Regions from separate parts of the Sphingopyxis fribergensis genome, predicted to be linked through region 1. Evidence: predicted binding sites of a transcription regulator. Region 1 holds the regulator's gene; each other region holds the start of a gene.

Evidence for each region. Region 1 encodes LexA, which represses DNA repair genes until DNA is damaged. Its sites were predicted from a motif close to GTTCCNCNCTTGTTCT; they were not measured.
Region 2: the regulator LexA is predicted to act here: its motif matches at 2,831-2,846, upstream of SKP52_RS22900 (ImuA family protein).
Region 3: the regulator LexA is predicted to act here: its motif matches at 2,470-2,485, upstream of radA (DNA repair protein RadA).
Region 4: the regulator LexA is predicted to act here: its motif matches at 1,851-1,866, upstream of SKP52_RS24000 (ImuA family protein).

The regions. Positions count from the first base shown of each region.
Region 1 covers NZ_CP009122.1:1,956,244-1,962,122, reverse strand. Annotated here, with positions in the region: gene gltX (glutamate--tRNA ligase) at 1-1,398, opposite strand, end outside; gene SKP52_RS09095 (ComEC/Rec2 family competence protein) at 1,458-3,617, shown strand; gene lexA (transcriptional repressor LexA) at 3,571-4,248, opposite strand; gene SKP52_RS09085 (molybdopterin molybdotransferase MoeA) at 4,314-5,504, opposite strand; gene moaC (cyclic pyranopterin monophosphate synthase MoaC) at 5,501-5,879, opposite strand, start outside.
Region 2 covers NZ_CP009122.1:4,884,718-4,890,596, reverse strand. Annotated here, with positions in the region: gene SKP52_RS22910 (error-prone DNA polymerase) at 1-315, opposite strand, end outside; gene SKP52_RS22905 (DUF6504 family protein) at 312-2,117, opposite strand; gene SKP52_RS22900 (ImuA family protein) at 2,023-2,811, opposite strand; gene SKP52_RS22895 (cytochrome b) at 3,034-3,591, shown strand; gene SKP52_RS22890 (DUF1810 domain-containing protein) at 3,604-4,041, opposite strand; gene SKP52_RS22885 (SOS response-associated peptidase family protein) at 4,038-4,655, opposite strand; gene SKP52_RS22880 (SOS response-associated peptidase family protein) at 4,711-5,223, shown strand; gene SKP52_RS22875 (HU family DNA-binding protein) at 5,473-5,748, opposite strand.
Region 3 covers NZ_CP009122.1:3,458,747-3,464,625, forward strand. Annotated here, with positions in the region: gene SKP52_RS16030 (cation:proton antiporter domain-containing protein) at 1-115, opposite strand, end outside; gene SKP52_RS16035 (iron-sulfur cluster assembly scaffold protein) at 112-540, opposite strand; gene SKP52_RS16040 (CvpA family protein) at 537-1,082, opposite strand; gene radA (DNA repair protein RadA) at 1,093-2,454, opposite strand; gene fsa (fructose-6-phosphate aldolase) at 2,666-3,316, shown strand; gene SKP52_RS16055 (enoyl-CoA hydratase-related protein) at 3,491-4,285, shown strand; gene SKP52_RS16060 (acetyl-CoA acetyltransferase) at 4,290-5,786, shown strand.
Region 4 covers NZ_CP009123.1:129,033-134,911, forward strand. Annotated here, with positions in the region: gene SKP52_RS23995 (Y-family DNA polymerase) at 1-1,142, opposite strand, end outside; gene SKP52_RS24000 (ImuA family protein) at 1,057-1,818, opposite strand; gene SKP52_RS26610 (hypothetical protein) at 1,949-2,110, shown strand; gene SKP52_RS24005 (SOS response-associated peptidase family protein) at 2,120-2,776, shown strand; gene SKP52_RS24010 (hypothetical protein) at 2,856-3,443, shown strand; gene SKP52_RS24015 (SOS response-associated peptidase) at 3,551-4,201, shown strand; gene SKP52_RS26365 (hypothetical protein) at 4,274-4,474, shown strand; gene SKP52_RS24020 (replication initiation protein) at 4,832-5,879, shown strand, end outside.

The DNA of each region.
Region 1 (5,879 bases):
AATCCCCGGGGAAATGGTTCGGCCGGTTAGCGCCGCGCGCAACGGTTGCGCCAATTTACCGAGCCCCAGTTCGGCGGCTTCGGCTTCGGCACGCACGGCGGCGTCCAGCTCTTCTGTCGTCCAATCGTTCAGTCCGCGCAGTCGCTCTGTCACCGCAGCAAGCAGGCCTTCGGGCGAGGCCCTTAGCACCTCGGCCGCCTTTTCGTCCACTGGCAACGGGTCCGGCTGATACAGGAAAATAGCGCCATCGGCGATCTCGTCGAGCGTCTTGGCGCGCGGCTTCAGCGACTCCATCGCGCGCGCCAGCAGGTCGCGGTCGGCATCGTCCAGCGCGCGCCCAACGAGCTTTTCGACGCGCGGCGCGACGAGGCCCGCGAGGCGCGCATTATCGGCTTCACGCAGATAATGGCCGTTCAGATTTTCGAGCTTTTTGAAATCGAACCGCGACGGCGAACGGCCGACATGCGCAAGGTCGAACCACTCGGTCGCCTGCGCCCGGCTGATGATTTCGTCATCGCCATGCCCCCAGCCGAGGCGGAGCAGATAATTGTTCACCGATTCGGGAAGATAGCCGAGTTCGTCGCGGTACGCGTCGACGCCGAGCGCGCCGTGGCGCTTCGACAGCTTTGCCCCGTCGGCGCCGTGGATCAGCGGAACATGGGCATAAACGGGCTCGCACCAGTTCATCGAGCGGATCAGCGCGAGCTGGCGGAACGCGTTGTTGAGATGGTCGTCGCCGCGGATCACATGCGTCACGCCCATGTCGTTGTCGTCGACGACGACGCTGAGCATATAGGTCGGCGTGCCGTCGCTGCGCAGCAGGACGAAATCGTCGAGTTCGGCGTTCTGGACGGTGACGTCACCCTGGACCTTGTCGGCGATCGTCGCGGCGCCGTCCTGCGGCGCGCGCAGGCGGATAACATGAGGAGCCGACGGGTCGCCGTCGTCGCGGTCGCGCCACGGGCTGCGGACGCGGAAGGGCAGGCGTTTTTCCTGCGCCTCGGCACGCATCGCGGCGAGTTCGTCCTGTGTGAGGTAGCAACGATAGGCTTCGCCTTTCGCGAGCAGTTCCGCCGCAACCGCAGCGTGGCGCGGCGCGCGCGCGAACTGGAACACCGTCTCGCCGTCCCAGTCGAGGTCGAGCCACTGCATGCCGTCGAGAATCGCGTCGATCGCGGCGTCGGTCGAGCGCGCGCGGTCGGTGTCCTCGATCCGCAGCAGGAATTTGCCGCCGTGATGGCGAGCGAACAGCCAGTTGAACAGGGCGGTGCGCGCGCCGCCGATATGCAGGAAACCGGTCGGCGAGGGAGCAAATCGCGTCACCACGTCGGCGCCGGTTGCTTCGGGTGTCGCGTCGCGGCTCGCTGCTGCCACTTTGGTCTGGTTTTCGGTTGCCACTGCGGCCTCTTTCACTCAATTTGCCGCCCTTCTGGGCGGGGATCGGGGGAGCCCCTAGCATGGCGACAAGGCTGCTTCAAACGCCCATTGCGCGAGCTTGGGTCATACATTGGTGTCGGATCGCCGATGGGCTCGAAGCGCGGCTCGAGGCCGAGCGCGAGCGGGTCGGGCTCTGGCTGCCCGTTGCGCTCGGCACCGGTATCGCCGCATGGTTCGCATTACCCGCCGAGGCGCACTGGACGGGATTGCTGTTCGTGCTCGCAGGCGGCTTGTGCGCGGGGCTGCTCATCGGCTGGCATAGCCGGCTCGGGCGGCTGATCGTCATCGGGTGCGGAGTGACGGCAGCGGGCGTTTTGCTGATCTGGGCGCGCGCCCTATGGGTCGCGGCGGCGGTGTTGGCGGCACCGGTGGTGACCGAATTTTCTGCGATCGTCGAGCGCGTCGAGCCGCTGCCTGCGAAGGGACAAATTCGCATTATAGCTTTGCCGCGGAACCGCGCCGATTTGCCGCCGCGCGTGCGGTTGACGCTGCGCAGCGAACAGGCGGCCGACCTCACCGATGGCGCGACGATCGGGGTCAGGGCGCGGCTGATGCCGCCACCAACGGCGAGCCTTCCCGGCGGCTATGATTTTGCGCAGCGCGCATGGTTCGACCGCATCGGGGCGGTCGGGACGGTGTTGGGCGAGGTTTCGCGGGCGCCGGGCAGCTGGGGCGGGATACCGCCTCTGCGCGCGCGGCTCAGCGCGCATATCCATGATCAGGTTGCGGGATCGCCGGGCGGCATTGCTGCGGCGCTGGTGACGGGGGATCGCGGCGCGATCAGCGAAATCGACGAGGGGGCGATGCGGCGCAGCGGACTGGCGCATCTGCTGTCGATCAGCGGGCTGCACGTGACCGCCGTCGTCGGGTTTGCGATGCTGCTGACGATGCGGCTGTTCGCGCTGAGCCGGCGGCTGGCGCTGGCGGGTTATGTCCTTCCCCTCGCGGCAGCGGCAGGGGCGCTTGCGGGCGGTGGATATACATGGCTGGCCGGCGCCGAAGTGCCGACGCTGCGCTCGTTTATCGCCGCGCTGCTCGTGCTTGTCGCCTTTTTGATGGGGCGCGAGGCGCTGACGCTGCGGCTGGTTGCGGCGGGCGCGCTCGTCGTGCTGATCTGGCGGCCCGAATCGCTTGCGGGGCCTAGTTTCCAGCTGAGTTTTGCGGCGGTCACCGCGATCATCGCGCTGCACGAGAGCCGCCCGATGCGCGGCTTTCTGGCGCGGCGCGAGGAATCGTGGCTGCTGCGATTCGGTCGCGCCATTGCAGGGCTGCTTGTCACCGGGCTTGTCGTCGAAGTCGCGCTCGCTCCGATCGCACTGTTCCATTTCCACAAGGCGGGCCTCTATGGCGCGCTCGCCAATGTCGTCGCGATCCCACTGACGACCTTTGTTATCATGCCCGCCGAGGCGCTCGCCTTGCTGTTCGACAGCGTCGGACTGGGCGCGCCCTTCTGGTGGATTGCCGAACAGGCGCTTAGCGCGCTGATCGGACTGGCCCATGGCGTTGCGAACGCGCCGGGTGCGGTTGCGACTTTGCCGACGTTTCCGCGCTGGGGCTTTGCCCTGGCAGTCTTCGGCGGTCTCTGGCTGCTGCTGTGGAACACGCCCTGGCGTCGCGCCGGCGCATTGCCGTCGGCGATCGGAATGGCGGCGCTGCTCGTCCAGCCGCGTCCCGATCTGCTGGTGACCGGCGACGGCCGCCATATCGCCGCGGCGATTCCCGGTGGCAGCTACGCGCTGCTTCGCGACCGGGCGGGCGATTTTGTGCGCGGCAGCATGGCCGAGGCCGCAGGTGTCGATGCTCCTTTCTCGGCGCTCACCGAGCTCCCTCATGTCGAATGCAATCGCGATTTCTGCCGCTGGAGCCAGGGAAAGGGCCCGCGACGCTACATCATCCTCGCCTCGCGCGGGCGCGACCGGATCGAGGGTGCCGACATGGCGGCCGCCTGTGCCGCCGCCGATGTCGTGATCAGCGACCGCTGGCTGCCGCGCGAGTGCGTCGGGCGATGGATGACCATCGATCGCGACAGCCTGGCCGAAACCGGCGGGCTGGCGCTCTATCTGGGCGAAACACCGGGGGCCGTCGCCACGCTGCGCGCGGGCGACAGCCATCCGTGGCGTTTACCGCAACAGCTTAGTGGTAACGACGAAGCAGTCCCGACAGCCGCCCCTGCACGATGACGCGATCGGCGGGGTAGCGCTGCGGTTCATAGGCGGCGTTTGCCGGATCGAGGCGGATCATCGGGCCTTCGCGGCGGAAATATTTGAGCGTCGCATCTTGTCCGTCGACGAGCGCGACGACGATATCGCCTTCGCGTGCGGTACTCGCTTTCTGGATCAGCGCATAGTCGCCGTCGAAGATGCCCGCCTCGACCATCGAGTCGCCCGATACTTCGAGCGCATAATGTTCGCCGGAGCCGAGCAACGCGGCGGGGACCGTCAGATTATTATGGTCCTCGAACGCCTCGATCGGCACGCCGGCCGCGATCTTGCCATGCAGCGGCACCTCGACGATGTCGTTGGCGGCGATCGGTCGCAGCGCGGGGGCGGGTTTGCGCAGCGGCACGACATTTTCGCGCGGCGGAGCGGTTTTTGCCGCTTCAGGCACTTTGAGCACCTCCAGCGCGCGAGCGCGATTGGGGAGACGACGGAGAAAACCTCTTTCTTCCAAAGCACTTATCAGGCGATGTATGCCAGATTTCGACTTCAGACCCAGCGCCTCCTTCATCTCCTCGAACGATGGCGAAATGCCGCTCGTGTCGAGACGTTGCTGGATGAAGTGGAGCAGCTCGTGCTGCTTGGCGGTCAACATCGGTTGTTCTCCATGATGCCAGTTCCGGACATAGAGAGAACGATAGTGGAACAAAGCGGAACTTGTCAAGCGATGACGAGATAGTCCGCCATCGCGCCCGCGTCCTGCGCCGGGGCGCCGATCTCGCGGATCAACAGGCTGTTCGCCGAAGCCAGCGGCAGGGTCAGGCCGCTCTCCTGCCCGAGGAACGGCGTCAGATATCCATTTTCAAGGCGCGCGCGCAGGTAATCGCGGCGCGTGCCACCTTCGGGCAACGGTTCGGCAAGCGGCGCCCGTTGGACGGTGGGCAGCGGATCGCGCGCGCCGGCGAGATGGCGGATGAGCGGGAGAAGGAACAGCGTCGCGGTGACAAAGGCCGACGAAGGGTTGCCGGGCAGGCCGAGCAATATCGCATCGCCCATCGTCCCGGCGATCAACGGCTTGCCAGGACGCATCGCGATGCGCCAGAAATCGATATGGCCGCCTGCGTCTTCGAACGCGCCGCGGACATGGTCGTGATCGCCAACCGACGCGCCGCCGACGGTGACGATGACGTCGTGACGTCGCGCCAGATCTTTGAGAACCTTGGAAAGTAGCAGCCGGTCGTCGCGGACGTGATGCGGCAAGATCGGCTCGGGCACCTCGCCTGCGAGCATCGCTGCGAGCATCACGCCGTTGCTGTCCGGAATCTGGCCGGGTGCGGGGGGGCGCCCCGGCTGGACGAGTTCGTCACCCGTGGTCATAATCGCGACGCTTGGGCGCGTTCCGACGGCGAGCCCGCCCGCCCCGCTCATCGCCGCTGCGGCGATGGCACCGGGGGTCAGGCGCGTTCCTGCGGGGAGCAGGCACTCCCCGCTCGCGAAATCGGCGGCGCGTTCGCGGATATGACGTCCGCGCGTGCCCGGGCCATCGCCGGTCAACCTCAGGTGCGTGCCGTCGACGGCGACATCTTCCTGCACGACCACCGTGTCGGCGCCAGCGGGCACCATCGCGCCCGTGAAGATTCGCATCGCTTCGCGCGCACTGACCGCCCGATCGGGCGCGGCGCCCGCAGCCACTTCGCCGATTACGGCCCACGGGCCCGGTAGGTCGTCGAAACGAATCGCGTAGCCGTCCATCGCCGACAGCGGCGCGGCGGGCTGATCGCGCTGGGCGAGGACATCGTCTGAAAGATAGCGGCCAAGCGATTCGGACAGGCTGATATTTTGGCGCGGCAGCGGCTCCCGAAGCGCGAAAAGCCGTGCCTGCGCCTGCTCGACGGGAAGCAGGCCCGTCATCCGGCGCGCCAGTCGCCCGAGCGGCCGCCGCTCTTTTCGAGCAGGCGAATATCGCCGACGATCATTTCGCGATCGAGCGCCTTGGCCATGTCGTAGAGGGTGAGGAGTGCGACCGAAGCGGCGGTCAGCGCTTCCATCTCGACTCCGGTGGGGCCCGTTGTGGCCGCCGTCGCGGTGACAGCGATGCCATTTTCTTCCCATGCGAAATCGATGCCGACCTTGGTCAGGGCAAGCGGATGGCAGAGCGGGATGAGGTCGGCGGTGCGCTTCGCGGCCATAATCCCGGCTATGCGCGCGGTCGATAGAACATCGCCCTTGGGCGCGTTGCCGCTGCGGATCGCGTCGAGCGCGTCCGCGGACATGGTGATGCGCCCA
Region 2 (5,879 bases), 2.1 Mb from region 1:
GCCGCCGCGCCCCTTGCCCAAGGAGAGCAGCCGGGTCAGCCGCGACCAGGCCGCGCGGTCCGTCGGATAGAGGAGGATCGAGCGACCGTCGCGAAGGTCGACGCGCGTCCCCGCGATCAGCCGGACGCCGGTTGCTTCCTGTCCCGACAGACCGCGCACCATGCCGGCGACGCTGCCCCGGTCGCAAAGCCCGAGGGCCGAATGGCCGAGGGCAGCGGCGGCCGCGAACAATTCCTCGGGCGAAGAGGCCCCCCGCAGAAAGGAAAAATGGCTCGTGGCGTAGAGTTCGACATAGGTCGTAACGGGGTCCGTCATCCGAACACGCCGTGCATGTACCAGCTGAGGTCACCCGTCTTGTCGGTGATCGCGTCGCCGCGGCGGAAGAGCCAGAAGCGCTCGCCGCTTGTCGCCTCGACCCGGAAATAGTCGCGAACCGCCCACATCTCGCCCGGGCGGCGCCACCATTCGCCATGGATGCGCTCGGGGCCATCGCCTGCGACCACCGCATAGCTCCGCCCGCGCCACGCGAAGCGGCGCGGCGGATGGTCGGGAAGCAAGGCGACGACGCCCGACAGCGCCTCGGGCCGCGCGAGCATCCGGATCGGCCGCGGCCAGACGGGCCAGCCGGCAGGCTGGGCCAAAGGCCCGGCGCGCACGATCGCGCGCTCGGGGACATCGCTTTCGATCGCGGACAGGCGGAACAGCGCGGCATCGCCGGCGCGGCCGGCCAGCGCATCGACGAGCGGAGCGAGGTCGGGCGCCTGGCGTGCCGTGTTGAGCACGGCGGCGATCGCCTCGGGCGCCAGCGCTTCGACCTGCGGCGCCGCGAGAACCATCGTCTCGATCCCGAGCCCCGGCTCGATCCGGTCGATCCGGAGCCTGAACAGGCGCAGCAGATGTTTCGCATCGCGCGTCGCGCGCGCCGTGCCGACGGTGACGAACTGCGCGCCCATGTCGAGCCGGTCGCAGCGCAAGACGAGGCTCCGCACGCCAAGACTGCGCTCGCGCAGCGCGAGCACGAGATCGCCGAGCAGGTCGGCGATGACCTGCTCGATCGCCTCGGCGGTCCCGATCGGCTCGAGCAAGGAACGGCGCGCCTCGGGCATGTCGAACGGGACGACGGGCACGATCGGCTCGGGTACGAACCCTCGCGCCTGGTCGAGCCGCTCGACCGCGCCGCGCCCGAGCCGCCGGGCCAATGGCCCGCGCGGCATCGGATAAAGATCGGCGATCCGCTCGATCCCGAAGCGCGCCGCCGCGGCGAGCGCCTCCGGCGCCAGCCGGAGCGCCGCCAGCGGCAAAGGCGCCAGCGCCTCGCTCTCGCCTCCTTCCGGCAAGATCCGCACGCCCGCGCCGCCATCGCGTGCGAGCGCGTGAGCGGCGCCGGGCGTGCCGGCGATCGCGACACGCGCGGTGAAGCCGAGGCGCCTTAGAAAACCGAGCAGACGCGCCGCGAAACGCTCTTCGCCGCCGAAGAGATGCGTCGTGCCCGACAGGTCGAGCCACAGCCCGTCGATGCCCGACACTGCCGCCGTCGGCGTCCAGCAGCGGGCGGCGTGGAGCGCAAGGCGATCGAGCCACGCGCGATCGGCGTCGGGTGCGGCATCGAGTATGTCGAGATCGGAGACCAGCGCGCGGGCATGGGCGGCCGCCATGCCGGGCACGAGGCCGAGATCGAGCGCCGCCGGACAGGCGGCGGTCACGACGTCGCGCTGGCCGGTTCGCGCGACGACGATCGTCGGACGGAGGCCCCAGAGCGGCGGCAGCGGCGCAGCGATCCCGCCCGACGTCCCGTCGTCCGAGCGCAACGCCCGGAACACCGGTGCGGCAGCTTCGCTCCGCCGTCCGAGCTCGCGCATCGTCGGTCGCTGGTGCGCCGGGAGGGCGTCGAGCGACGGCTCGCCGGAGTGCGTGCCTTGCGCCCAGCGCGCGCCCGGACGCCAGCCGCCGCCGCGCGGCACCGAACAGGTGCCGGGATTGTCGTCGACAGGCTCGGGGAAGCGCGGACCCGCCCGCGCCCGATCAGGCGGCGTGCCCGAATGCGACGGTGTCCGTTCTGCCCGGCGCAACCGCTCGATCGGCAGTTGCGGCAGGAAGAGCGAGGCGACCCTGGTCATCGCACGCCTCCAGTTCGAGGGAAAAAGGCGGCCCGCCGCGCTGCCGGACCAGCTCGACATTCCAGCGCCCGCGCCCGACGCCGGGCGAGGCGAGGCGGCCCGACGACAAGGTGCCGATGCGCCAGCGGGTCATTGCGAGCGACGGATCGGCGAGCGGGCATTGGCCATAACGCCGGTACCGGCGATAGAGGATCATCGGCGTGTTGCCCTCGGATGCTGCCAGTTGCAGCCGGCGCGTCGCGGTCTGATCGGCCGCTTTCACTTCGGCAACGACGCAGGCGAGCGAACCGTCGCGCAGCGCGTCCTCGCACAGCGCCAGCAGTTCCTTGTCGGTCCTGCCTTGAGCATAGAGCACGCGGTCCGGACCGAGCCCCGCCTGTTCGAGACCGGGGGCATAGAGATCGAACCGCGTCAGCGCCCAGAGCGCCGACACGTCGGGCGCCGCCGCGAAGCGCGACGCGATTCCAGCCGCGAAGAGCGTTGCCGCAGCGTCATCGCTCCAGCTTGCCGAGGCGCCCGTGACCTCGTGCAGGCCTGCGCCATCGAGCCCGCCGCCAGCGAGAAGATGATCGACCGGCCCGACGCCGAACGGCAAGACCGGCCCGCGCGAGGCGGCTACACGCGCCACCGCCGCGCGAAGCACGTCGATATCTCTGGCACTTGGCCGAGGTGCAGATTGGGGCGTCGTGCTCATGGGAAATATCGACTCAAATGTTCCCTTTATGTTCCACCGAGTCAAAGGGCGCGTCAAGCGGGCCGCGACGAACCGCCGGGAATCGGTGCGCGCCTTCCGCCCGGCCTCTGTAAAAGCGAAACAAATTGGGCTCATGATCGTGACGGCTGCGTCCTGCTGACGGAACGAGGATCGCCGCCAAAGCATTGGAAGACCGGTGACGGACCTATTGCGAGGCGAATCATGCGTGAGAATCACAGCCGCTATTCCACCGTCTCGATCGTCCTGCACTGGACGATCGCCATCCTGATCATCGCCAATGCCACCTTTGGCGGCTGGATGGAGGACGCCTCGGACAGCGAGAAACTTGGCTATTATCATCTGCACAAATCGGTCGGGATCACGATCCTCGCGCTCAGCATTATCCGGCTCGGTTGGCGCTTCGGCCATCCCTGGCCGGCCTTCCCCGGCGGCATGCCGTCATGGGAACGGATGCTCGCGCGCACGACCCATGTCCTCTTCTATGTGCTGATGATCGGCGCCCCGCTTCTCGGCTGGGCCGCAGCGTCGGCGGGCGGGGCGCCTGAAGTGCCGCTTTACGGCGCCGTGCCCGCGCCCAATCTTCCGCTACCGCTGAACGAGGATCTCGCCGAAGAGCTCGGCGACATACACAAGCTGATGGTGAAGGCCATTTACGTCGTGCTCGCGCTGCATGTTCTCGGCGCGCTCAAGCATCATTTTTTCGACAAGGACGAAGTGCTCCACCGGATGCTGCCGCTGTTTCGCAATCCGCGCGGCTGACACGCGTCGGCGTCACGGCATGCTGTCGTCGCGGCTGAGCAGGCCGAGGGTGCGCTCATCGCGCTCGCCGCCGAACCAGCGGATGAGCGCGGCGGAGAAGAGCGGCCGCCGGCTCACGGCCTCGAACAATGTCAGCGATGAACGCAGCTTGACGGCGTCGACCTCGCCGAAGACCGCCACCGGGTCGCTTGCCGGCAGGTCCTGGATCGCTTCGACGCATTCGGCATAGCGCGCGCCGAGAAGCGGATGGGCCAGATAGGCCCGCGCCTCATCGGCTCCCGCGAGACCGTAGAGCTTCGACGTCGCGCTTCGGCCAAGGCCTGCCAGCTGCGGGAATATGAACCACATCCAGTGCGAGCACTTCTTGCCGCGGCGAATCTCGCCGAGCGCGCGCGGGTAGATTTGCTCTTGCGCGGTCACGAACAGATCGAGTCCCTCTTCGTTCGTCATAAGGCAAGAGCGCCTTGTGCAGGCGGCTTACCATATACCTGCGTCACCTCGAGGCTGCCTTCGGGAAGCCATTTCAATATGTCCTCGGCCGGAACGCGCGGATCGAGCCAAGCGGCCCATTGATCGCGTGGCAGCGGAATGATCTGGCGATGGTGATAGGGTGCGATGTCGGGACCTGCGTCCATGGTCAGGAGGCTGAAGGCTTCGCCGACATGGCTGTCGCGCCAGACGCCGGCCATGCAGAACCAGCGATGGTCCTTCAGCGTGAACAGCCACTTGTCGAGCCGCTTCTGCGCAGGGTCGGTGGGATCGGTGAACTCATAGAAACCGTCGCAGAGGACGAGGCATCGCTGCATGCCGAGATCGCGGCGCTCCGAGCGCACATTATAGACCGGTTTGCCGCCCTGTCCGGGCCAGCTCCAGCGCCGGTTGACGAGCGATCCGGCGGCGGCGCCGTCGCTGCTCTTCACGATCGGCGCTGTATCGGTGATGCGGACATCCTCGCGCGCCGGCACGTTCGGTGCGCCCTCGGGCATGTCGATCTTGATCTGGAGGTTGTCGAAGTCCTCGGCGATCGACGCGATGTCAATTTCGAGCCGATAATCATTGCACATGCGCGTCGGCCCCCTCGCCCTTGCGACTCAACATCGTTCCCATTATGTTCCACATATGGGTATCGCGCCAACCCCTTTCGATCCCGACGCCCCGAGCGGAGGCGTGCAAGCGCTCGTCCGGCGCAATCCCGACAATATGACCGAGATCGAAATGGTCAAAGCGGTTTGGGGTTCCGACCCGCGGTTTAGCGACGGGATCAATTATCGTTTCGTGCGCGCCGAGGGCCGCGCCTTCCCGGCGCGCCGCTGCCTGATCCCGGCGTCCGAGTTTCGCATGGGAACCGGCGATCACCGCTACCGGGTGACGCTCGACAGCGGCAATTTCTTCTATCTCGCCGCAGTGTGGGACCCGCCACTCGCCGACTGGCCGCTGTCCTACCGCATCCTCACCATCCCGGCGGGCGCCGATGTCATTCCCTATCAGTCGCGCCACGGCGTGATCATCCAGCGGCGCGACGCGAACCATTGGCTCGACGGCAGCCTGCCGAACGAGCTGCTGTTCGAGGAACCGCCGCGTCGCACGCTGTTCGTTGAGCCTTTGCGCAAACAGGCGGAACTTCCGCTCTAGGTCATGATGTCGCCGGCCCGCAGGGCCCGAACAACCGCACTCTTGGCGAGCCCGCAGCGGGGCGGCGTGCGATGCGCTCCCGTGCCTAGCCGCCGCCCCGCAAGGATAGCGAGCCGAGTGTGCCGCGCGGCCAAAACAAAAGTGCGACCCCTGGCCGAGCCTGCGAGGCCAGAGCGCGCTCATCAGATGCCGCGCCCGACATGCCGCCGCGCGGCCGTCCCGCCGGGCACGCCGGCGGGACGTACCGGCTCAGCCGTTCAGACGATCCTTGACGGCCTTCGCGGCGCCGAAGGTCAGCTTCTTCGAAGCCGCAATCTGGATGGTTTCGCCAGTCGAGGGATTGCGGCCTTCACGCGCGGCCGATTCCTTGACCTTGAACTTGCCGAAGCCGTTCACCGAGACTTCGTCGCCCTTGGCGGCGGCGTCGGTGATCGCAGCGAAAACGGCATCGACAGCCTTCTTCGCATCGGCCTTGCTCAGACCAAGTGCGGTTGCGACGCTGTCCGACAGTTCGGCGTGGTTCATAAAATCATCTCCTTGAGCGGCCGGAAGGATCCCGGCCGGGCGGGCGCTATAGCGCCGCGGACGGATCGGCGCCATCTGCGCCGCGCCAAGGCGCGGCACGGCGAGTTGCACTCGGTGGCGGCGTGCGGCAG
Region 3 (5,879 bases), 1.5 Mb from region 1:
AAGTCGCGACGCCGAGCAGGATCGCACCTTCGACCAGTGCGGTATCGGTCGCGGCCTCGCCGACCTTTTCGGCGGCTTCGGCAGCGGCAGCCGCCGTGAGCGCGAGCAAGTTCATGCCGCCGCCGCCCGTTCCTCGAGCGCGGCGATCGCGGCGTCGAAGGGCAGCAGGATCGCGCCGTGGCGTGCCGGATAGCCCTGCGCCGGTGCGAGCAGGTCGAACCCCGGCCAGTCGGGCTGCGCCCCGTCGCCCGCGAACCAGCCCGCGATCGCACCACGCGCGGCGCGCAGTTCGGCGAGGCCGATCCCCGGCGCATGGCGCGCAAGCAACGTCGCCGACGCCTGACCCAGCGCGCACGCTTCGACATGCATGCCAACGCGCGTCACACGCCCCGCATCGTCGGTATCGAGATCGAGGATGATCGCGCTGCCGCACAGCGGGGCACGCTTGCTGACTCGGTGGCGCGCATCGGCAATCGGCAGATATTCCGAGGTCGCGACCGCCAGCGCCAAAATGTCACGGTTATAGAGCGGCACGTTCATGACGCGTCCCCCTTGGCCGCCTCGGCCTCGGCCTCGCGCGCTTCGGCGCGACGCGCGGCGATCACCTTGCTCATCGCGGCACTTGTGGCGCTCAGCGCCGGATAGGTGCGGCTGTCGGTCATCCAAGCGGGGCGCTGCGCATTGCCATAACCGATGTCGTAGAGCAGCGTCACGAGCATGAAGCCGATCGACGCGATCAACAGGCCTTTGACCGCGCCGAAGCCCGCGCCCAGCCCCCGGTCGAATCCGCCAACCAGCGACGCACGGCTGCGCTGTCCCATCGCGCGCGATCCCCATTTTGCGAGCGCGAACACGCCGCCGAAGAGCAGCACGAAAGCGAGCGCCGCGGCGCCGCCCTCGGTGCCGACCCAGCCCGCGAGGAGGTCGGTGACGAGCGGGTGAAAGAAGCGCACGGCCGCGATCGCGAGGATCCACGCGAGCAGCGTCGTCACCTCCTGCACGAGGCCGCGCGAAAAACCGAGCACCGCGCCGCCGCCAACCAGCACCAGCACGACGATATCCAGAGCCGTCAGACTTCCCATTCGCCGATCGCTAGTCGCGACCGAGCATCAGGTCAACGAGTTCGCCGAGGCGTTCGAAACCCGTGACCGAAATCCCGCCGACCGCTTTCATACCTTTCGGTCCCCAACCGCGCGAGAAACCGAGCTTCGCCGCTTCGCGTAGCCGCAGCCCGTCGTGCGAAACCTGCCGCACCTCGCCCGACAGCGATAGCTCGCCGAATACGATGGCGTCGGCGGGCACCGGCCGTTCGCTGAACGCCGAGATCAGCGCCGCCGCGACCGCGAGGTCGGCGGCGGGATCGGTGAGCCGATAGCCCCCCGCAATGTTGAGATAGACTTCGGCGGCGCCCATCTGCAGCCCGCAGCGCGCCTCCAGCACCGCGAGCACCATTGCCAGCCGCCCGCTGTCCCAGCCGACGACGGCTCTACGCGGCGTCGCGCCGCTCGCCAGCCGCACCGTCAGCGCCTGCACCTCGACCAGCACCGGGCGCGTGCCCTCCAATGCCGGAAACACCACCGATCCCGGCACGTCGCGGCTGCGGTCGGTCAGGAACAGGCTCGACGGGTTCGACACCTCGCCCAGCCCTTCCTCGCCCATCGCAAACACGCCAATCTCGTCGGTGCCGCCGAAACGGTTCTTCACCGCGCGCAGAATGCGATATTGGTGGCTGCGCTCGCCCTCGAACGCCAGCACGGTGTCGACCATATGTTCGAGCACGCGCGGCCCGGCGATCGTCCCGTCCTTGGTGACATGGCCGACGAGCACGATCGCCGCGTCGCTGTCCTTGGCATAACGGATCAGCTCCTGCGCGCTCGCGCGGACCTGGCTCACCGTCCCGGGGGCGCTGTCGATCAGGTCGCTGTGCATCGTCTGGATCGAATCGATCACGACGAAATCGGCGGTCTGCCGATCAAGCGTCGCCAGGATGTCGCGCACCGACGTCGCGCTGGCGAGCGCGACCGGCGCATTGCCCAGCCCCAGCCGCTGCGCGCGCAGCCGGACCTGCGCCGCCGCTTCCTCGCCGCTGATATAGACGACCGACTTGCCCGCTTTCGCGAGCCGCCCTGCCGCCTGCAATAGCAACGTAGACTTGCCGATCCCCGGGTCGCCGCCGATCAGCGTCGCCGATCCCGCGACGAAACCACCGCCGAGTGCGCGGTCGAACTCCGCAATCCCGCACAGCATGCGTTCGGGCATTTTGCTTTCGGCATTCAGCGTTTCGAGCGGGATCGTCCGCCCGCCTTTGCTCAGGTCATGCTTGGCCGAAAACACGGTCTCGCCCGCCTCCTCGACCAAGGTGTTCCACTCGCCGCAATCGACGCATTGGCCCTGCCAGCGATAGGTGGCGGACCCGCAATTCTGGCAGACATATTGACGTTTCGCTTTGGCCATGACCGGCGCTTAACGTGAACAAAGAACGAACGCCAGTCCTTTCCGATCTTCGTCACCCCGGACTTGATCCGGGGTCCATGCGGCGCCGCGGCTATGGATGCCGGATCAAGTCCGGCATGACGAAAGGGGCGTGCGGACGGTTCATATTTCGCGCCCGTTGCTCTAGGGCGTCGTTAAACCCGAATCACCTTCCCACCAGAAAGCCCGCGCCATGAAATTCTTCGCCGACACCGCCGAAATCGCCGACATTCAGGAACTCGCCGCGACAGGCCTGCTCGACGGCGTCACCACCAACCCGTCGCTGATCGCCAAGTCGGGACGCGACTTCAAGGAAGTGACCCGCGAAATCTGCGCGCTGACCACCGGCCCGGTCTCGGCCGAAGTCGTCGCGCTCGATCATGCGACGATGATGAAAGAGGCCGAAATCCTCCGCAAGATCGCCGACAATGTCTGCATCAAGGTGCCGCTGACGATCGACGGTTTGAAAACCTGCAAGGCGCTCACCAGCGACGGCACGATGGTCAATGTCACGCTCTGCTTCTCGGCGGCGCAGGCGCTGCTTGCGGCGAAGGCCGGCGCGACCTTTGTCTCCCCCTTCGTCGGCCGCCACGACGACAATGGCTTCGACGGGATGCAACTCATCTCCGACATCCGGCTGATCTACGACAATTATGGCTATGAGACCGAAATCCTGGTCGCGAGCGTGCGCCACGGCATCCATGTGCTCGAAGCCGCGAAGATCGGCGCCGACGTGATGACCGCGCCGCCGTCGGTGATCAAGGGGCTGTTCAAGCATATTCTGACCGAAAAGGGCATCGAAGGCTTCCTCGCCGACTGGGCGAAGACCGGCCAGTCGATCTGATCCAATTCCTCCCTGTGGCGAAGCCATGGGGAGGTGCAGCGCGCAGCGCTGACGGAGGGGCCATGGCGCGAGGTCGCTGCCCCTCCACCTGCCCATCGCTACGCGACAGGGAGGATTAAAGTTGACGTAAACGTCAACCACCCGCGATACTCCCCCGAAAGGGAGAGATTCGCGATGACCGATACGACCATCCTCACGACACGCCGCGGCCATGTCCTGATCGTCACGATCAACCGGCCAGAGGCGCGCAACGCGGTCAACGCCGCCGTCCATGTCGGCATCGGCACCGCGCTCGAAACCGCCGAAGCCGACCCCGATATCCGCGTCGTCGTCCTCACCGGCGCGGGCGACAAGAGCTTCTGCGCCGGCGCCGACCTCGTCGCCCTGTCGCGCGGCGAGAGCCTTTATCCCGACGATCCAGCGCAGCAGGCGTGGGGCTTCGCAGGAATGGTTTTGCACCCCATCTCGAAACCGATCATCGCCGCCGTCAACGGCTTCGCCTTCGGCGGCGGCTGCGAAATCGCGCTGATGAGCGACATCATTATCGCCGCCGATCACGCGCAATTCGGGCTGCCCGAGGTCAAGGTCGGGCTGTTCGCCGCGGCGGGCGGCGCCTTCCGCCTCGCGCAGCAAATCCCGCGCAAGCTGGCGATGGAATATATGCTCACCGGCGACCCGATCCCCGCCTTGCGCGCCGCCGAATTCGGGCTCGTCAACCATGTCGTTCCGCTCGCCGACCTGATGCAAACCGCGATCGCGCTCGCCGAGAAGATCGCAGGCAACGCTCCGCTGTCGGTGCAGGCGTCTAAGCGCGTCGCTTTGGGGATCGACGAAGGCCGTATCGCTGCCGACGCGCCTTATTGGGAGCATAACACCCGCGAACGCGGCGTGCTGATGCGCAGCGAAGACGCACGCGAGGGCCCGCTCGCCTTCGCGCAGAAGCGCAAGCCCGAGTGGAAGGCGCGCTGACATGATGACCGATCCTGAGCGTATTCCCGTCATCATCGGGGTCGGACAGGTCAACGACCGGCCCGACGATCCCGATCAAGGGCTCGATTCGCTGGGGCTGATGGTCGCGGCGCTAGAGATCGCAGCGCGAGACGCGGGTGTCTCACTGACGGAACTCGACAGCCTCGCGATCGTCGACCAGATCAGCTTCCACCATCTCGGCAAGCTCTGCGAACCGCTCGCCGCCACGATCGGCGCCAACCCCGCAATCAACTATCAGTCCGCCGCCCCGCACGGCGACACGCCGGTTCGCCTGCTCAACGAAGCCGCGAACCGCATCGGCGCAGGCGAGATCAAACTGGCGGCAATCGTCGGCGGCGAGGCGCTGCGCACCGCCGCGGGCCGCGCCGCCAAGGCTGCGAGCGGCGAAGACAAGAGTTATAATGCAATCCGCCAGGTCGCGACGCGGCGCGAGCCCAATTACGCGCAGAAGCACGGCCTTGCGGCGCCGGTCGACGTTTATCCGCTCTATGAAAATGCGACGCGCGCCGGATGGGGTCAGAGCCTTGCCGAAGCGCAGTTCGAAAGCGCCGAAATCTGGTCGCGCTTTTCGGAAGTCGCGGCGGCCAACGACGGCGCGTGGATCCGCAAGCCGACGACGCCAGAGGACATCCTCAAAGTCGACGAACGCAACCGCCCGATCGCCTTCCCCTATTCGAAGCTGATGGTCGCCAATTCGTCGGTGAACCAGGGCGCGGGCTTCATCGTTGCGAGCCTCGCCGAGGCGTGGCGTCGCGGTATCCCCGAGGACCGCTTGATCCATATCGGCATGGGCGCCGCCGCGAAGGAGCCGGCAAGCATTCTCCACCGCGACCGTTACGACCGCAGCGTCAGCATGGAGACATCGATCACGCGCACGCTCGACCTCAACGCGATGACCGCCGCCGATTTCGATTTCGTCGAACTCTACAGCTGCTTTCCCTGCGTGCCCAAGATGGCGCGGCGCATCCTCGGCTGGCCGTGGGACCGGCCCGCGACGGTGTTCGGTGGTCTTACCTTCGGCGGCGGCCCGATCGCCAATTATATGAGCCATGCGATCGTCTCGATGGTCGACAAGCTCCGCACCGAAGGCCGCTATGGCTTCCTCTTCGCCAATGGCGGCTTTGCGACCGACAATCATTGCATTGTGCTGGGGAACCGGCCGATTGCTGCCGCCAGCTTCCCGCAGGATTTCGACTATCAGGCCGAGGCCGAGGCGAAGCGCGGGCCAGTGCCCGACCTGGTCGAGGATTATGCCGGCCCGGCGACGATGGAGAGCTACACGGTCTTCTATGGCCGTGACGGGGGGCCGAAAGCAGGGGTCGTGGTGGCACGCACGCCCGAGGGCCAGCGCACGCTCGCGCATGTCGATGTGGGTGATGCGGCTATGCTGGCGTTTCTGACCGACGGGACGCGGGAGCCCGTGGGGACGGCAGGGCGGGTCGTGCCGCTCGAAGAAGGCTTTGGCTGGCGCCAAGCATAAACTCATAAAGTCCGTTCATGTCGAGCGAAGTCGAGACACCCTGAAGGCACGCGCCCACGATGGGCATCTCGACTTCGCCCGATGCGAACTGCA
Region 4 (5,879 bases), on a different replicon from region 1:
CGCGCGGCGGCCCGAAAGAGCCGCCCCTCCCCTATCCGGTTCCCGAGCAGGTCGACGAGGGCCGCGACGTCGGGGACGGGAGCCTCGCCGAGATTTGAAACCATGTGGTAGGTCAGCGGTTCAGCCGCGGGGACGGTCAGCTGCATTCGCTCGACACCGAAACCCGGATCGATGGTCTCAAGCCGGTCGCAGAGCAGCCGTGTCATCTGCCTGCGATCGCGGCTCGGCTTGGCAAGTCCGGCCCGAATAGCCTCGATGCGGTTATCGACCCGGTGGAAGCTGAGGTCGAGTCGGCGTGCGCCGACGCCTTCCTCCTCCAGACGCCGGGCGAGTTCGTCGACCAGCTTACCCGTGTAGCGCGCGAGCGTTTCGGGCGCGCCGATCGGCTCGGCGAACCGCCGCTCGACGGTGATCGGCTCAGGCGGCTGGATCGGCTCGAAGGGTTCGGCGACGCGGCCGAAGGCCTGGTCGAGGCGCTGGCCGGGCGCAGACCCGAAGCGCAGGGCCAGCGACGCGCGCGGCATCGCCTCGAGGTCGGCGATTGTCTCAAGGCCGAGGCGCCCGAGAGTGAGCACCATGTCGGCGTCGAGGCGCAGCGCCGCGATGGGGAGCGCGCCGATCGCCGCCTTAAGTTCGAGCGGATCGACGACGCGCGCGGGACCGGCCCCATAGCGCGCAAGCGCGTGCGCCGCGCCATAGGTCGGCGCGCAAACCGCGCGCGCGGTCGCCCCCACCTCCGCAAGGCGGTGGACGAGATCACGAAGGACGCCCTCAGGTCCGCCAAAGGCGTGCGCGGCGCCGGTGATGTCCAGCATCAGGCCATCGGGCGGATCGGCCGCGATGATGGGCGCGTAGCGGCGCAGCGACCAGCAGGCGAGCTTCTCCAGCGCGGCGCGATCGGCGTCCGGTTCGGCATCGAGGATCTGGAGATCGGGAACGAGCGCCTGTGCCTGCGCGACCGTCATACCTGGGACAAGACCGATCGCGCGCGCCGCCGCATTCGCCGCGGTCAGGAGACGGCGCTGCCCTTCCATCGCCGCCAGCACCAGCGGCGCGTCAGGAGGCGGCGCGCTGGAGCCAAGCCTGCGACGCAGCCGATCGGTCGGCCAGGTCGGCAGGAAGAGCGAGATGACCTGCCGCATCGCAGCCTTCCACGAGAAAATCGGCGCTCTCGCCAGCCCGGCACCGGATGAGCTCGACAAACCAGCGCGGCCGCCCGACCCCGGGAACCGGGAGCGGCGCGGTCGGCACGCTGGTCACGCGCCAGCGGGTCGCGGCCGCGGTCGGCTGTCCGAAATCGGAGGCTTCGGCCGTCCGGCGCCAGCGGCGGATGGCGATGCCGATGGTGCCGGTGCTTTCGGCCGCCAGTTGCAGACGGCGCGAGGCCGTCATCGAAAGCCGGGCCGCTTCGGCAACGACACCGCCGAGGCCGCCATGACGAAGCCCCTCCTCAAAGCAGCTCAGGAGCGAGGTCTCGTCGCGGGCTTCGACATAGATGACCCGGTCGGGATCGAGACCCGCGAGCGCGAGCGCCGGCGCGAACAGGTCGGACTGCGTCATGCACCAGAGTATCTTGCCTTTGACGCGCGCGAGAATGCCGGCAGCGAACAAGGCGGCGGCAGCCGCATCCGTCGCGCCTTGCGCGCCGCCGGCGACTTCATGGAGGGCGCCGAGCGCGAGCCCGCCACCAGGCAAGCGCCTGTCGATCGCGTCGAGCCCGAACGGCAAGGTGCCAGACGAGCGCCGTTCGGCCCCCTCGATCCTGGCGATCCGGGCGCGTAGCGTCGTCAGATGAGGGCGCGGCCCTCTCTCCGTCATGAAGGGCCTCCATGGCTTTGGCGGTTGGTTGTGTTCTATTTTTGTTCTATAAAGGCCGAGAGTCAACGGGCCGGAGTCGCCGCGACTGCGGCGGCCCAGCCAAAGACAGGAAAGATCAAGGAAAATCGGGATGGAGAAGCGCAAGCCACTCAAGCTTCGCCTGTCGGGCGAGACACCTTCGGAGGCTGTTGGCACGGCGGAGAGCGCCATGCGAGACCGCGACTCGGGCGAATCGGCAGCGGTCCAGACACCGGATCTGGAGCCGATCACCGATGACGAGATTCCGTGGTGAGTTGAGGCCATGTCGCGGCTTCATGTCATCACGGCGAGCGCGAGCGATGTGGCGGCTTATTTCGAAGCCGAGCCGCCATCCGGCCTCACGACGCCCGAAGGGGACATCAAGGAAGGACTGACCGGACTCGTCATTTTCGAGAAGGACGGCCGCCGATTGCTGCGGCCCGTCACCTGGGGCTTTCCGCGCCTGACCCGCGAAATGCGCGAGCGCGGCGAGCCGCCGGGGCGCATCGGGCTTGTCGCTGACCTCACCAATCCGATGTGGGAAGAGATGGTGGTGGAGCCGCGCTATCGCTGTCTCATCGCGCTGACCCATTTCGGCAATCCCGACGGGACGCCGGGTGCGATGACTCGGACCTGGTTTTCGGTGAAAGATCAGCCGATCATGGCCTGGGCGGGTTTCTGCCGGAGCTTGCCCGACCAGGGGCCGGTCTATGCGGGCATGACGATGAGTGCGAATGCGGCGGTCATGCCGACTAACGACCGGATGCCGGTGCTCCTTGAGCGCGCCGAGTGGGATCAGTGGTTTCGTGGCTCCGTTCGCGAAGTAATTGGGTTCCAGTTCCGCCCGCCGTTCGCCGCCGAACGAATGATCGTCGAGCCGACCGATGATCGCTGGAACAGCGGCAAAGGGCCACCCGAGCCGCAACTCGCTTTGCAATGAGACGGCGATTGTATGGCACGTTGGATGCTCGCGCGGGAGGCTTCTCGCCGCTATGGGCATGACAATGCCCGATAGAGACATGCTGCCGCGCACGTTCCAGGCGAACGTTGACCGCTTTTATCAGCGCGTCATCCTGAAGACGCTTGGTGACCTTCCGACGCACGAAACGCTGGTTGTGGGCGAAGCGTCAGATATGGATGAATTCCTTGATCGGTGCGCCGCGCAAATCGATAACTACACGGCCAACGAGGCCGCCAAGGCCTTTGTCCTCACGCTCGACGGGCTGTTCGAACGCCAGCTCGCGCGGTGGGCTCGGGCGCACGGCGTGAAGTTCTCTGGCGCAACCGATCTGTCACGAGCAGCGCGGGAAATCGCTGCGATCGATGTGGGTGCGATCGGCGTGGCAAGCGATCTCCACGAAATGCACCTCGCCGCCAATGTCGCTAGGCATGGCGATGGCGGCGCCTGCACGAAATTGCTCGCGAAGGCCCCGCAACTCTGGACTCGGATATCCTTCGATTATGACGATATCGCCCCCGCGCCGGTGCCGACGAGTGAGGAGCTGCGGATCGGTCAGGACGAACTTCGGCGCTATGCACGCGCCGTTGTTCAATTCTGGGGCCACGCCGATCCCCTGCCCGGTGCCGTGCTTGTTGCGCCTTATTGAAGTGCCCGTAAGCGCAGAACGCGGGGATCTTTGGCGTTCCTCCGCCGGCGCTTTAGCGCTACGCACCTTCCTATGCAGCGTTCCCAGCTCGGAAAGGGCCGCAAGCCATGTGCAATCTCTATACGGAGCGCCTCAGCGCCGCTGAAGTCGCAGCCCACTTTGGCGTAGACGTTCCTGACATCGTTGCAACTAATGCACCGTCGACAGTTCACCCCGGCGCGCCCGGTATGGTGGTCCGCGCCGAAAGCGGTCGACGAATTCTTCAATCGATGGGTTGGGGATTTCCTCTGAAGCTAGCCTCGATGAAGCCGGGTTCGAAGCCCAAGGCGGTTAATAATATTGCGGATCTGCGCAAACCAATGTGGGTGGGCCTCGCCCGTAAACCGCAGTGGCGCTGCCTGATTCCGCTAACGGCCTGGGCGGAACCCGCGGGGATCAAGGGAAGCAAAACCCGAACCTGGCTGTCGCTGAAAGACCGTCCGGTTTTTGCATGGGGCGGCTTGTGGCGGGACAGTGCCGAATGGGGTCCGGTCTATTCGGGCGCCATGACCGATGCGAACGAAGTTGCCGCGACAGTCCATAATCGGATGCCTGTCCTCCTCCACGAGGACGAATATGACCGTTGGCTTCACGGTACCTTCGATGAGCTGACCGCGCTTCAGGATCGGGTGTTTCCGAGCAGACTAATTGAGATCGAGCCGACCGACGAACCATGGCACGGTTGGCCCTCAGACATGCTGCAGGCAACGTTGCTATAGGCTGTTCAGCTGAACTTGCACCACCGTCGCCTTGGTTCGCTCTACAGGGACGCCTTGGATGAGCGTGCAAGCGTGAGCGGTTTGGAACCCTTCAGCGATCGCGAGATCTCCCCTCCCTTCTCCATTCCGAATGAATCCATGTTTGAAAACGCCCGGCGCGATAGCGTCGGGGTGATTCCAGATTCTAATGATTCTAAGATTCGGGGCAGCGTGACCGGCGGTTTTCCTGTGGAAACCAAGCAGTATCCTGTCCTTTTGGGGGCTTTATCCTGACGTCCTGGGGGCTTTAGCCTGACCGATCGGGGGAATTATCCTGCCCCTTTGGGGTATCCTGTCCGATTGGGGTGGTGCGCTCAATGCTTTCGTCGTTGCAATTTAATGGACGGGATCGGCTCAGGAGTGCGGTTCTAACGGGGGTCGCTGCGACTCGCGGATTCTCTGGGTCCTTGCTCTCATCTTAATTGGACTCGATCCTGTCCGATTGGGGGCGGTGCCGGCTAATCCATCCTGTCCTGACTTGACGAGTGAGGTCAGGTCAGGCAACCTGATGTCCAATGAGGTGAAATGATGGGGGAATCGGACTCAGTACTCATAGCGGATGATGAGAACGAAGTCTCCTCCGCTCGCGCGATGCGTGTCGCCGCGGCGCTCGCCCGCAAGGGCGGTGAGGAGTTCGTCAAACCTGGCCGGCTCGTCGAAGTTCGTTTCGTTCGTGGTCAGTCGCTCAGCTTGACGGCCTCTCGCCTTCTCGCGCTGATGATCCTCACGGCAGGCGGCGACGCTTGGCGTGATGTCTCGCATCGAATGCGTAAATCGGACATTCGACGTGGTCACAAAGGAAATGAGCGGATCGTCGACATGCTCGAAGAACTTCATCGCACGTTGTTCGCGGAGGACGACAAGTCCTGGCGTGGAAAGCGGGCGACCAAGCGTTTTAGTCTTATTCAGGCTTCGTGGGAGGAAGTCGAGGAAGAGGGCAAGGAGACCGGTTGGATCGAGTGGCAGTTCACCCCGGATGCGCGACGCCTCATCCAGGAATCGCAGACTTACGCGGTGATGAACCGACAGGCCGTTCTCGGCTTCCGGTCGGCCTATTCTCTCAAACTCTATGAAGAGGGTGCGCTGCGGTTGCATCGGCGGCAGCCGATTTGGAAGGTCGACATGGTCGGCCTTCGGGCTGCGCTGGGGATCGATCCAGAGAAATATGCCGATTTCGCTCAGTTGCGGCGCAAGGTGCTGCAGGTCGCGAAAGCCGAAATCGACCAGCTCGCGCATTTCACTGTGGAATGGAACGAGATCCGGCGGGGCAGGGCGGTGATCGAGCTGATCTTCCGCTTCGCGCCAAAGGATGCGCCGGCCCAAATCGAAACCGTTGATGAACTTGCGCGTCACGCCTCGGGCCGCAAGGCGCGGCGGGAGGATAGCGTCGAAGACCTCGCGATTGCGGGGCCAACCGTCGCCCCAGAGCTGATCGGGAGGCTCGTTGCCGATGCGACGTCGAAGCTCTCGGCGCCAGACCGTGTCCCGCGCGAGAAGTTTGCGGCCTTTCCGTTGGGGTCGCTCCGGTATGGCGGTGAAGAGTTTTACAAGGTCGGTGTTGAGCATGGCGGCGGATGGGATGTCGATGGCATCGCTGAGGCGTACCGCAAGGAGATGGGGACCCGGTTGGGATCCCTGA